DNA from 2 places in the Streptomyces sp. NPDC051976 genome. Region 2 is predicted to be linked to the other one. Evidence: riboswitches for the same ligand, from Rfam matches in the RefSeq annotation. Region 2 holds a riboswitch; the other holds the start of a gene.

Region 1 (5,285 bases), on a different contig from region 2:
GGGCGAGGATGGTGAGTTCTCCGTAGGCGCTCAGCAGCTCCGGGTCCTGGGAGGAGTCGGCGCGCCAGGCCGAGCGGCCCGCCCTGCTGTACTCACGGGCTTCGGCGAGGACTCCCTCGGCGATGCCGAGCAGGAGCTGGACGGAGAGCAGACGCCCGAGCGGCGACGTGAGCGCGGTACGGGGCGACAGGACGCCCTCGTCCGCGGACAGGGAGCCGAGCACGTCATCGGCGACGACGGGTACGGCGTCGAACTCCACGCTGCCGCCTGCCGCGAGCCGCTGGCCGAAGGTGCCGGCGTCGTCGTCGACGCGCACCCTGGGGTCGGCGGTGTCGACGACGACGGCGAAGGGCTCGCCGGTGTCGGCCCGTTGGGCCCGTACGAGGAGACGGTCGGCGACGAGGGCCCCGGTGGTGAAGCTCTGCCGACCGTCGAGCACATGGCCGCGGGCCGACCTGGCCAGTGTCAGCGGCAGTTCCTGGTCGGCGACACCACCGCCCCAACACCAGTCCGCCGCCGCGGACTTCCGCTCGATCCGGGCGGCGAGAGCGGGCACCGTGAGGAACCGCGCGCCGGACGACAGGAAGTAGTGACAGCCGAGCAGTTGCCCGATCGCGCCGTCGGCGGCGGCGATCTCCCGTACGACGGCGTAGGCCGTGGGCCAGTCCCCGCCGCCGCCACCGAGCTCAGCCGGTACGAGGAGCCTCAGCAGCCCCGCCTCCCGCAGCCGGGACACCTCGTCGACCGGGGCCTTGCCCGCCTGGTCCCTGGCCACCGCGTCCGTGGCCAGGTCGTCCGCCGTGTCGCGGGCCACCCGCAGCCAGTGCGCCCGGCCGGGACCGGCGGTCCGGTCGGAGGCGGGGTCGGAAGCCGGGACGGGTACGGACAGCGCCGTGGCAACGCCCATGGCGTGGGAACTCCTCAAGGTCGGCGGCGGGCATCGGGGTTGGGGCTCTCCTGCTGGTCGGGCACGTACTTGTAGCCCACCCGCCGTATGGTGACGATGCGGTGTCGGTACGACCCGAGCTTGCGGCGCAGCCGCGCCACGTGGACATCCACCGTGCGGCCGTCGCCGATGTGGTCGTAGCCCCAGATGTCGGCGATCAACTGCTCGCGTGAGTGCACGTGGTGGGGATGCCGTACGAGGTGGGCGAGCAGTTCGAACTCCAGGTAGGTGAGGTCGAGTTCGCGTCCGTCGACCTCGGCGACATGCCGCGCGGGATCGATGCGTACGCCATTGCCTCCGGCCTGTGGCGCGGGCGGGGTGTCCGCGTAGCCGACCGGTCGGATCCTTCGCCGCGGCACCTCCGCGGCGAAGAACTGCGCGGGGTCGGTGCCCTCGGGGACGAGCACGAGGTAGCCGATGAGGGGCGTGGTGCCGGGTTCCTCGGGGCCGCTGCGCGGGGCGTCGTCCAGGAGGCGGAGATGCCGCACGTCGGGCAGGAGTGCGTGCGGGACAGTGGTCTGAGCAGGGATTGCCGTGGTCATGGCGGTCGTCCTTCGCAGGTACGTCGGGCCATCAGGCGCGGTGGGACCGGCCGCCTGATCACCTGGGATGAGTCAGAAGCAGCGGAGTGACACGCGCGGGAAGTGAGTCGCGTGCCCTAGGCGCGACAGCAGGCGGCGCTGACGACGTGACCAAAGTCGACATGCCGACGACGTACGAGTCGTTGCTTGAAGGGCATGTGCATCATCCTGCGCACCCGAACGGCACCCCGTCAATGCTTTCCTAGTAAATCGATAGGAAATAAGGTGGCGGGGCGCCGTTCGGAGGCGTGCGGGGCGTCTCGTGGGCGAGCTGGACGGGTGTCCGCGTTCGCGGCCTCCAGGCTCTCAGGCCGCGTCGGCCCTGGTCCGGAAGGCGGGATGGTGGTCGCCCAAGCGGCGTACGTAGTCCCGGAGCCGGTGGTGCGAACCGAGGGCGCCGGCCGGGCCGAGATGGACGAGCGCCACCCACAGGTCCACGTCCGCGGCCGTCAGCTCATCGCCCAGCGCATACGGCTGCCCGGCGAGCCGGTTCTCCAGCAGGTCCAGCGCCGCCGCGCGCCCGGGGCCCTCGGCGTCCCGGGTGACCTCTCGGTCCAGCAGGTCACGCAGCGCGTCCACGTCCGCGGCGCGGGCCGGCGGGCGGAGCGCCGCGGGGCAGACCCCGTCGTCGCCGAACCGCAGGCCCGCCAGGTCGCGGAGGATGTCGCAGACCTGGTTGCTGACGACGCGTCCGGTCCACCGGTCGCACAGCGCGGGCGCGGTCAGCGGACCGTCGTAGTGGTACGCCGTGGCCTCGTACGCCCGGCGCAGTGCCGCGAACGCCTCGGGTGTCCCGGCGGGTCGCGGGGCCAGGACCGTGGTGGTGAGCGAGTCGTTCAGGCCGAGCAGGTCCACGCTGATGGACACGCGCAGCGAGCTCGGGCAGTTCTCCGTCAGGAACAACTGGTAGCGGTGCGGCGCCGGGTAGAAGCCGCCCGCCAGACCGACGCCGATACGGTTGTGGAAGCGGTGGGGGAGGGCGGACGGTGCGATCGCCGCGGGGCGATGGCCCGAGGTCGGCGAAATCTTGGTACAGGCGCTGGAGTTGTCTGTGCTGGAACAGTGCGCATGGCTGTCGGACATGACTCTCCCTTGGGGCGCGAGGAAGCCACTGCCGCCTTGTGGGCACCAGCGGCCGATGGGATGCGACTACGCTTCTGGCGCGGGTCCGGATCGTACGGACCGGTAGCGGATCAGTAAGCGCTGGAGACGCGCTGAAGATCGATGTGAAGGCGCCGCGTGAAGCCGTTCCAGGGCATTCCCACCAGTCCCACCTCCGGAGCTCGCGACACGCGAGACCACGCTTGCCCCGCCGCACCGGCAGGACCCGGTCGTCACCCGGGGCACCCCATCGCGGTGGAAGGGTTGCCTGTCAGCGGGCCGGGGCCGATGACCACAAGGGCGGGCGAACCCGCGCCGTGGGCGCTGACAATCGTGACCGTCCCCGTCAGTTTCGGCGCGGCCCGTGCGGCCGTCAAGAAGTTCGCGCACGCGGTCTCACCTGGTGGTCACGCGGGGAGATCACGCGTCGAGATCACCGTTGGACCGGCCTTCCGCGGTGAGGCGCATCGAAGCGGCCCGGTGTCGTGGACAGCCGTCTCCGCCCGGTGGACAATCTCCCTCGTGAGCCAGTATCAGGGTGAGGTTCCGCTCGCGCGGGCGTCCGACGCGGATCGCGACCACGTCCTGGAACTGCTGCGTACGGCAGCGGTTGAGGGACGGCTGTCGCACGAGACCTTCCTCTTCCGCATGGAGCGCGTGCTCGTCGCACGCGACCTGGCCCAACTGCGTTCCACGATCGCGGACCTGCCCGGGGCCGGGGCCGAGGCCGCTCCGCCGCCTGCCGCCCCGGCGTCCCCCGGCGGGTTGCGACGCTTCCTGCGCCGGGCGTCCGCCGCACCGACCCACCTCGCCCTCCGCATCCGCCGCCGCCACCGGATCCGCCACCTGCCCGTCCTCGCGCTGCCGCCGGCCGGCACACGCTCCCTGGTCATCGGACGCGCCTCCAGCAGCCATCTGCGGCTGTCCCACGAATCCGTCTCCCGCTCGCACGCCGTCCTCACCGCCGCCGTCGACGGCTGGTCCCTGTGCGACCTGAGTTCGCTGAACGGCACACGCGTGAACGGCCGGCGGCTGACCGGCCAGACGCCCGTCCGCCCCGGCGACTGGGTCACCTTCGGCAGGATGCACTTCCGGCTCGCCGCACCGTGACGGGGCGTCAAGGAGCTTGACGTAAGGGGTGGATGAAGCTCCGTGCTGCTCCGCTACACGGCACGGGCCCGCCGAAGGTGGTGGTGCGCGGCGCGCGGCTGTGGTTTCCTGGCCGCATGACGACCGTTCTCGTGACCCGCCGCCACGTGGACTACGTGCGTGTCACCAGCACGGGTTGTTGTTCCGTCGAGAGCTGACGCCCCGCTCCGGCCCCTGATCGTCCTTCCCCCGCGCGCCGCCGCATCGCGGCCGTGCGCTGCCTGCTTCGCCGTATCCCCGCATACCCCCGCATACCCCCGCTTGCCCCCGCACCCGGCGCACCCTCCTGCGCGCCGCCGTACCAGGGAGACCCATGAGCCAGCCCATCGACTCCGTCACCGCAGGTCATACGCCGGAGGAAGGCCCCGCCGGGCCGGACACCTCGGCGTGGTCGTTCGAGACCAAGCAGATCCATGCCGGTGCCGCGCCGGACCCGACCACCGGGGCGCGGGCGGTGCCGATCTACCAGACCACGTCGTTCGTGTTCCGCGACACCCAGCACGCCGCCGACCTGTTCTCGCTCGCCGAGCCGGGGAACATCTACACCCGTATCCACAACCCCACCCAGGACGTGTTCGAGCAGCGCGTCGCCGCGCTGGAGGGCGGCGTGGCGGCGGTGGCGCTCTCCTCGGGCCAGGCCGCGGAGACGCTGGCGCTGCTGACCCTGGCGTCCGCCGGCGACCACATCGTCTCCAGCACCTCCCTGTACGGGGGCACCTTCAACCTCTTCCGGCACACCCTGCCCAAGTTCGGCATCGAGGTCTCGTTCGTCGACGACCCGGACGACCTCGACGCCTGGCGGGCGGCGATCCGCCCGAACACCAAGGCGCTGTTCGCCGAGACCCTCGGCAATCCGCGCGGCAACGTCCTGGACGTCCGGGCCGTCGCCGACGTCGCCCATGAGGCGGGCGTGCCGCTGATCGTGGACAACACGGTGCCCACCCCTTATCTGCTGCGGCCGTTCGAGCACGGCGCCGACATCGTCGTCCACTCGGCGACCAAGTTCATCGGGGGCCACGGCACGACCATCGGTGGTGTCGTGGTCGACGGCGGCACGTTCGACTTCGGGCAACACGCCGACCGCTTCCCGGACTTCAACGAGCCCGACCCGAGCTACCACGGACTGCGCTACTGGCCCGCCCTCGGTCCCGGCGCCTTCGCGATCAAGCTCCGCGTCCAACTGCTGCGCGATCTCGGCCCCGCCATCGCCCCGCACTCGGCGTTCCTGCTGCTGCAGGGTGTCGAGACCCTCAGCCTGCGCATCGAGCGGCACTCGGCGAACGCCCAGGCGCTCGCCGAGTGGCTGGAGCAGCGCGACGAGGTCGCCGCCGTCCACTACCCGGGGCTGCCGTCCAACCGGTGGTACGAGGCCGGGCAGCGCTATCTGCCGCGCGGCGCCGGCGCCGTACTGGCCTTTGAACTGCGGGACGGGGTGGAGGCGGGCAAGCGCTTCGTGGACGCCGTGGAACTCTTCAGCCACCTCGCCAACATCGGCGACGTGCGCAGCC
Region 2 (5,285 bases):
ACCTCGCGCACCGCGAGGACGACGACATGGTGGACCACCTCGCCGCCGACGGCATCGCGTACGTGCCGTACTTCCCGCTGGGAGGCTTCACGCCGCTCCAGTCCGAGGCCCTTTCGCAGGTCGCGAACCGGCTGGAGGCGGCGCCGATGGCGGTCGCGCTGGCCTGGCTCACGCGGCGCTCGCCCAACATCCTGCTCATCCCCGGCACCTCGTCCACCGCGCACCTGCGCGAGAACATCGCGGGCGCCGGGCTCGCCCTTACGGACGAGGACATGGCCGCGCTGGACAAGATCGGCCGCTGAGCCCGTACCGGCTAGTCGTCCAGGGCGTGGAGCTGGTCGAGGAACCAGCGGGCCGGGGGGAGGGCGGTGGCGGCGGCCGCGAGGCGCTTGGTGCGGTCGGCGCGATCGGAGGCGGGGAGGGTGAGGGCGGAGTGGAGGGCGGCGGCGGTCGCGCGGATGTCGTAGGGGTTGACGACGAAGGCGTCGTCGCCCAGCTCGGCGAAGGCGCCCGCCTCGCGGGACAGGACCAGGGCCACGCCGCGGTCGGAGACGACCGGCACCTCCTTGGCGACCAGGTTCATACCGTCCCGGATCGGGTTCACCAGCGCCACGTCCGCCAGGCGGTACGCGGCCAGCGAGCGGGCGAAGTCGTCGTCGACCTTCAGCAGCACCGGCTGCCAGTCGGCGGTGCCGTAGTCCGCGTTGATCGCCTCGGCCACCCGGCCGACCTCCGCGGTGTACTCGCGGTAGACCGCCAGATCCTGGCGCGAGGGGTACGCGAAGGCGACATGCACCACGCGCCCGCGCCATTCCGGGTGCTCGTCCAGGAGCTGCCGGTACGCGAGCAGGCCGCGCACGATGTTCTTGGACAGCTCGGTGCGGTCGACCCGGACGATCAGCTTCCGCTCGGCGCCGGTCTCGGCCCGCAGCGTGGCGATCCGGTCCGCCACGTCGGAGCGGTGCGCGCGCTCGCGCAGGAAGTCCGGGTCGGCGCCCAGGCCGTGCACGCCCAGCCGTGTCGTACGGCCGCGGTAGGTGACCGCGTGCCCGTCCTCCGACAGCTCGGCGCCGAGCACCGCGACACAGCACGCGGCGAAGGCGTCGGCCCAGCGGCGGGTGAGGAACGCGGCGCGGTCCGCGCCGAGGATGCCCTCCAGCACCTGCGCGGCGACGTCGTCGGGCAGCATCCGGTAGTAGTCCGGCGGCGCCCACGGGGTGTGCGTGAAGTGGCCGATCCGCAGGTCGGGGCGGCGCTCGCGGAGCAGCGCCGGGACCAGGGACAGGTGGTAGTCCTGCACCAGCACGTGCGCGCCCTCGGCGGCCTCCTCGGCCAGCGCGTCCGCGAAGGCCGTGTTGTACGCCTCGAAGGACGCCCACTGGGCGCGGAAGTCCTCGTCGAAGACGGGTTCCAGCGGGGTCTGGTAGAGCAGGTGGTGCACGAACCACAGCACCGAGTTCGCGATGCCGTTGTACGCCGCCTCGAACACGTCCGGCGCGATCGCGATCATCCGCGAGCCGGGCTCGGCCACGCCCTGCCGCACCGCCTCCCGGTCACCGTCGCTCAGGGCCGCGCACACCCACACCGCGCCCGCGTCGTCCCCGATCGCGCTCAGCCCCGACACCAGGCCGCCCCCGCCGCGTCTGCTGCGCAGGGCTCCCGTCTCGTCCACGCTGTACGTCACCGGGCCTCGGTTCGACGCGACCAAAATCCGCGCACCGGCGCTCTTCACCATGCGGCGAGCCTAGCCCCCCGGGCTCCCCCTCAAACGTCCCCGGCCGCGCCGCGTGTGGCGCACGGTGCGCCCGTGACGCGCCCGGCTGCGCCGGAGTGCCCCGATAGGGGCGCGGGGAAGCGCGCTGCGCTGGCGGAGGCCCAGGCACCGGACGTGCCCCGTCAGGGGCGCGGGGAACTGCGCGACCAGCCCATGACCGGGCTGCAGGTCACCACCGGCCCCAATGGGGCAGACGCGTTGTTTTCGGACCACCGGCCGGTGGGGGCGGGCCGCGCAGTTCCCCGCGCCCCTTCGGGGCACTACGCGGCGTGGCGGGCCACGTATTCGTGGATGTCGAGCATGGGGGGACGTTCGTCGGTGTCGACCGGGTGGGTGTGGGGGGCGAAGCCGCGGTCGGTGAGGTGGAACTGGGTGAGGCGGGGACGGACGAGGTGGGCGCGGGAGAGCCGCTGCTGGGCGGTGCGGTAGATGGCGGCAGCCATACGGCCAAGGGCCTGCCCGTCCTGGTGCCGGTGGTGGCGGACGCCCACGTCCACCTGGGCGAGCGCGTCGAGCCCGACCAGCCCGAGGGAGTCGATGAGCATCGCCAGCTCGACCCCGTAGCCCACGGGGAAGGACAGCCGTTCCAGAAGCGTGCGGCGCGCCGCATACTCGCCGCCGAGCGGCTGCACGAAGCCCGCCAGCCGCGGCCAGTGCAGATTCAGCAGCGGCCGGGCGACCAGCTCGGTGACCCGCCCGCCCCCGTGCGGCACGACCGCCCCGTCCGTCTCCAGCGGCCGGTCGTACATCGCCTTGACGAGCTGCAGGCCGGGATCGGTGAGCAGCGGCCCGACGATCCCCGACACGAAGCGCGAGTCGAACTCGCGCAGATCCGCGTCGATGAAACAGATGATCTCGCCGCTGGTCACCAGCAGTGACCGCCAGAGCACCTCACCCTTGCCCGGCACGGCCGGCAGCCGCGGCAGGATCTCGTCCCGCCGCACCACCCGGGCCCCGGCGTCCGCCGCCACCCCCGCCGTACGGTCGAGGGAGCCGGAGTCGACCACGATCAGCTCGTCGACGAGCGGCACCTCGGCGGTCATGAGGTCGCGGCGGATGGCGGTGACGATCTCGCCGACCGTCTCCTCCTCGTCCAGCGCGGGCAGCACGACGCTGACGGTGCCCTGCGCCCCCGCCGCCCGCTTGGCCGCGAGCAGCGCGTCCAGCGGCCGGTCGGCCGCGGTCCAGGACCGCTCGGCCAGCCACCGTTCCACCTCGTCCAGCACGTGCGGGTCTCCCTCTCGGCCTGGTGTTGTATCCATCTCGCGGTTCGGACGACTATCTCAACTGTCACGCTCGTCGGTTACAGTCTTGAACAACGCGTAAGAGCCCGGCATGCCGGGGTCGCCACGCGCACAAACGCCCGGATGCGTCATCCGGTGCCATACCGCTCATCCAGAGGGGCAGAGGGAACGGCCCGTTGAAGCCCCGGCAACCCTCCCGCCGACCGCGAGGTCACACGGTGGGGAAGGTGCCAATTCCGTCTTGTGGCGATGTCCGTCACAAGGAAGATGAGGAGAAAGGGCCTCGCCATCATGGCTGTGCAGACCGTCGCCGCCGACACCACCACCCCCTTCGGACCCGCCGCGGCGCTCTCGTGCCGCGAGTGCGGCACCCGCTTCCCGCTGAGCCCGATCTTCGCGTGCCAGGAGTGTTTCGGCCCGCTCGAAGTCGCCTACGACCTGCCGCTCGGTGACCCGGAGTCGCTGCGCAAGCGGATCGAGGCCGGGCCCACCAACATCTGGCGGTACGCGCCGCTGCTGCCGGTGCCCGCCGACGTCGCCGACAAGCCCAATCTGAACCCCGGATGGACCAAGCTCGTCAAGGCCGACAACCTGGCCCGTGAGCTGGGCATCACCGGTGGCCTGCACATCAAGGACGACTCCGGCAACCCGACGCACTCCTTCAAGGACCGCGTGGTGGCCATCGCACTGGAGGCCGCCCGCACCTTCGGCCTCACCACCTTGTCCTGCTCCTCCACCGGCAACCTGGCCGGCGCGGTCGGCGCCGCCGCCGCCCGCGCGGGCTTCCGCTCCTGCGTGTTCATCCCGCACGACCTGGAGGCGGGCAAGGTCGTCATGGCCGCGGTCTACGGCGGCGAGCTGGTCGGCATCGAGGGCTCGTACGACGACGTGAACCGCTTCTGCTCCGAGCTGATCGGCGACCCGATCGGCGAGGGCTGGGGCTTTGTGAACGTGAACCTGCGCCCGTACTACGGCGAGGGGTCCAAGACGCTGGCGTACGAGATCTGCGAGCAGCTCGGCTGGCGGCTGCCGGACAACCTGGTCGTCCCGATCGCCTCCGGCTCCCAGCTCACCAAGATCGACAAGGGCCTGCAGGAGCTGATCAAGCTCGGCCTGGTCGAGGACAAGCCGTACAAGATCTACGGGGCCCAGGCCGAGGGCTGCTCGCCGGTGTCGGTGGCGTACAAGGCCGGTCACGACGTCGTACGCCCGGTGAAGCCGGACACGATCGCCAAGTCGCTGGCGATCGGCAACCCCGCCGACGGGCCGTACGTGCTGGACATCGCGCGGCGCACCGGCGGAGCCGTCGAGGACGTGAACGACGAGCAGATCGTGGACGCCATCAAGCTGCTCGCCCGCACCGAGGGCATCTTCGCCGAGACCGCGGGCGGGGTGACGGTGGGCGTGCTGAAGAAGCTCATCGAGACCGGGCAGCTCGACCCGGCCGCCGAGACCGTCGTGCTGAACACCGGCGACGGACTGAAGACCCTGGACGCGGTGGCGCCCACCACCGGGCCGACCGCGACCATCCGCCCCACCCTTGCCGCGTTCCGAGAGGCTGGCCTCGCATGAGTGCTTCTGTTCGTATCCCCACCATTCTCCGTACCTACACCGGCGGCCAGGCGGAGGTTCCGGCCGACGGGGCGACGCTTGCCGAGGTCATCGAGTCGCTGGAGAAGAATCACGCGGGCATTTCCGGGCGGGTTCTCGACGACACCGGAAAACTCCGTCGTTTCGTGAACGTTTATGTCAACGACGACGATGTCCGTTTTTCCGAAGGACTTGACACGGCCGTTCCGGACGGCGCGAGCGTGTCGATCATTCCGGCGGTCGCGGGCGGCTGAGTACGGCCGTTGAAGGAGTCTTCACGGTGCGCTGAAGACGTACGGAAGGCGTACTGAAGGCGTCACGGTTACCGGCAGTCACCAGAACCGAAATGTGCCCCGTTCACCCTTTGCGGTGGATGGGGCACCGGTCTGTCCGGGCTCCGTCGGGGGTCGCAACGGGCCTACGCGGGGCGGTAGTTGAAAACTTGTACAGTTGCCGGGGGCAAGTTGCCACCCCTGTGGTTGGTGCGGCGATTTATCGCCAAATTCACGTGACGAATGTCCTGAAGGTGCTGTATGTCCGGTCCGAGATGCCCCGTCATAAGCACCTTTCCTGTGGTATTTCGGATCGATCACGCCAGGAATTCTCGTCCAATTGACCTGTTGCACTGGGCATCCGTGCAGATACATTCAGCCGCGGTCGACGCGTTCCGGCGCACA

Evidence for each region. A riboswitch is a leader RNA that binds a small molecule or an ion and turns the genes downstream of it on or off. The one in region 2 is predicted to bind S-adenosylmethionine.
Region 1: it holds a riboswitch for S-adenosylmethionine, as region 2 does, so the genes downstream of both, AB0M29_RS18285 (putative leader peptide) here and thrC (threonine synthase) in region 2, are expected to answer to the same signal.

The regions. Positions count from the first base shown of each region.
Region 1 covers NZ_JBFAXL010000016.1:29,065-34,349, forward strand. Annotated here, with positions in the region: gene AB0M29_RS18270 (acyl-CoA dehydrogenase family protein) at 1-907, opposite strand, end outside; gene AB0M29_RS18275 (winged helix-turn-helix domain-containing protein) at 922-1,488, opposite strand; gene AB0M29_RS18280 (glutathione S-transferase C-terminal domain-containing protein) at 1,834-2,610, opposite strand; gene AB0M29_RS18285 (putative leader peptide) at 2,721-2,786, opposite strand; SAM riboswitch class IV at 2,823-2,967, opposite strand; gene AB0M29_RS18290 (DUF1707 and FHA domain-containing protein) at 3,151-3,738, shown strand; gene AB0M29_RS18295 (bifunctional o-acetylhomoserine/o-acetylserine sulfhydrylase) at 4,091-5,285, shown strand, end outside.
Region 2 covers NZ_JBFAXL010000049.1:13,282-18,566, forward strand. Annotated here, with positions in the region: gene AB0M29_RS34295 (aldo/keto reductase family oxidoreductase) at 1-302, shown strand, start outside; gene AB0M29_RS34300 (trehalose-6-phosphate synthase) at 314-1,735, opposite strand; gene AB0M29_RS34305 (glucosyl-3-phosphoglycerate synthase) at 2,035-3,000, opposite strand; SAM riboswitch class I at 3,163-3,292, shown strand; gene thrC (threonine synthase) at 3,310-4,590, shown strand; gene AB0M29_RS34315 (ubiquitin-like small modifier protein 1) at 4,587-4,862, shown strand.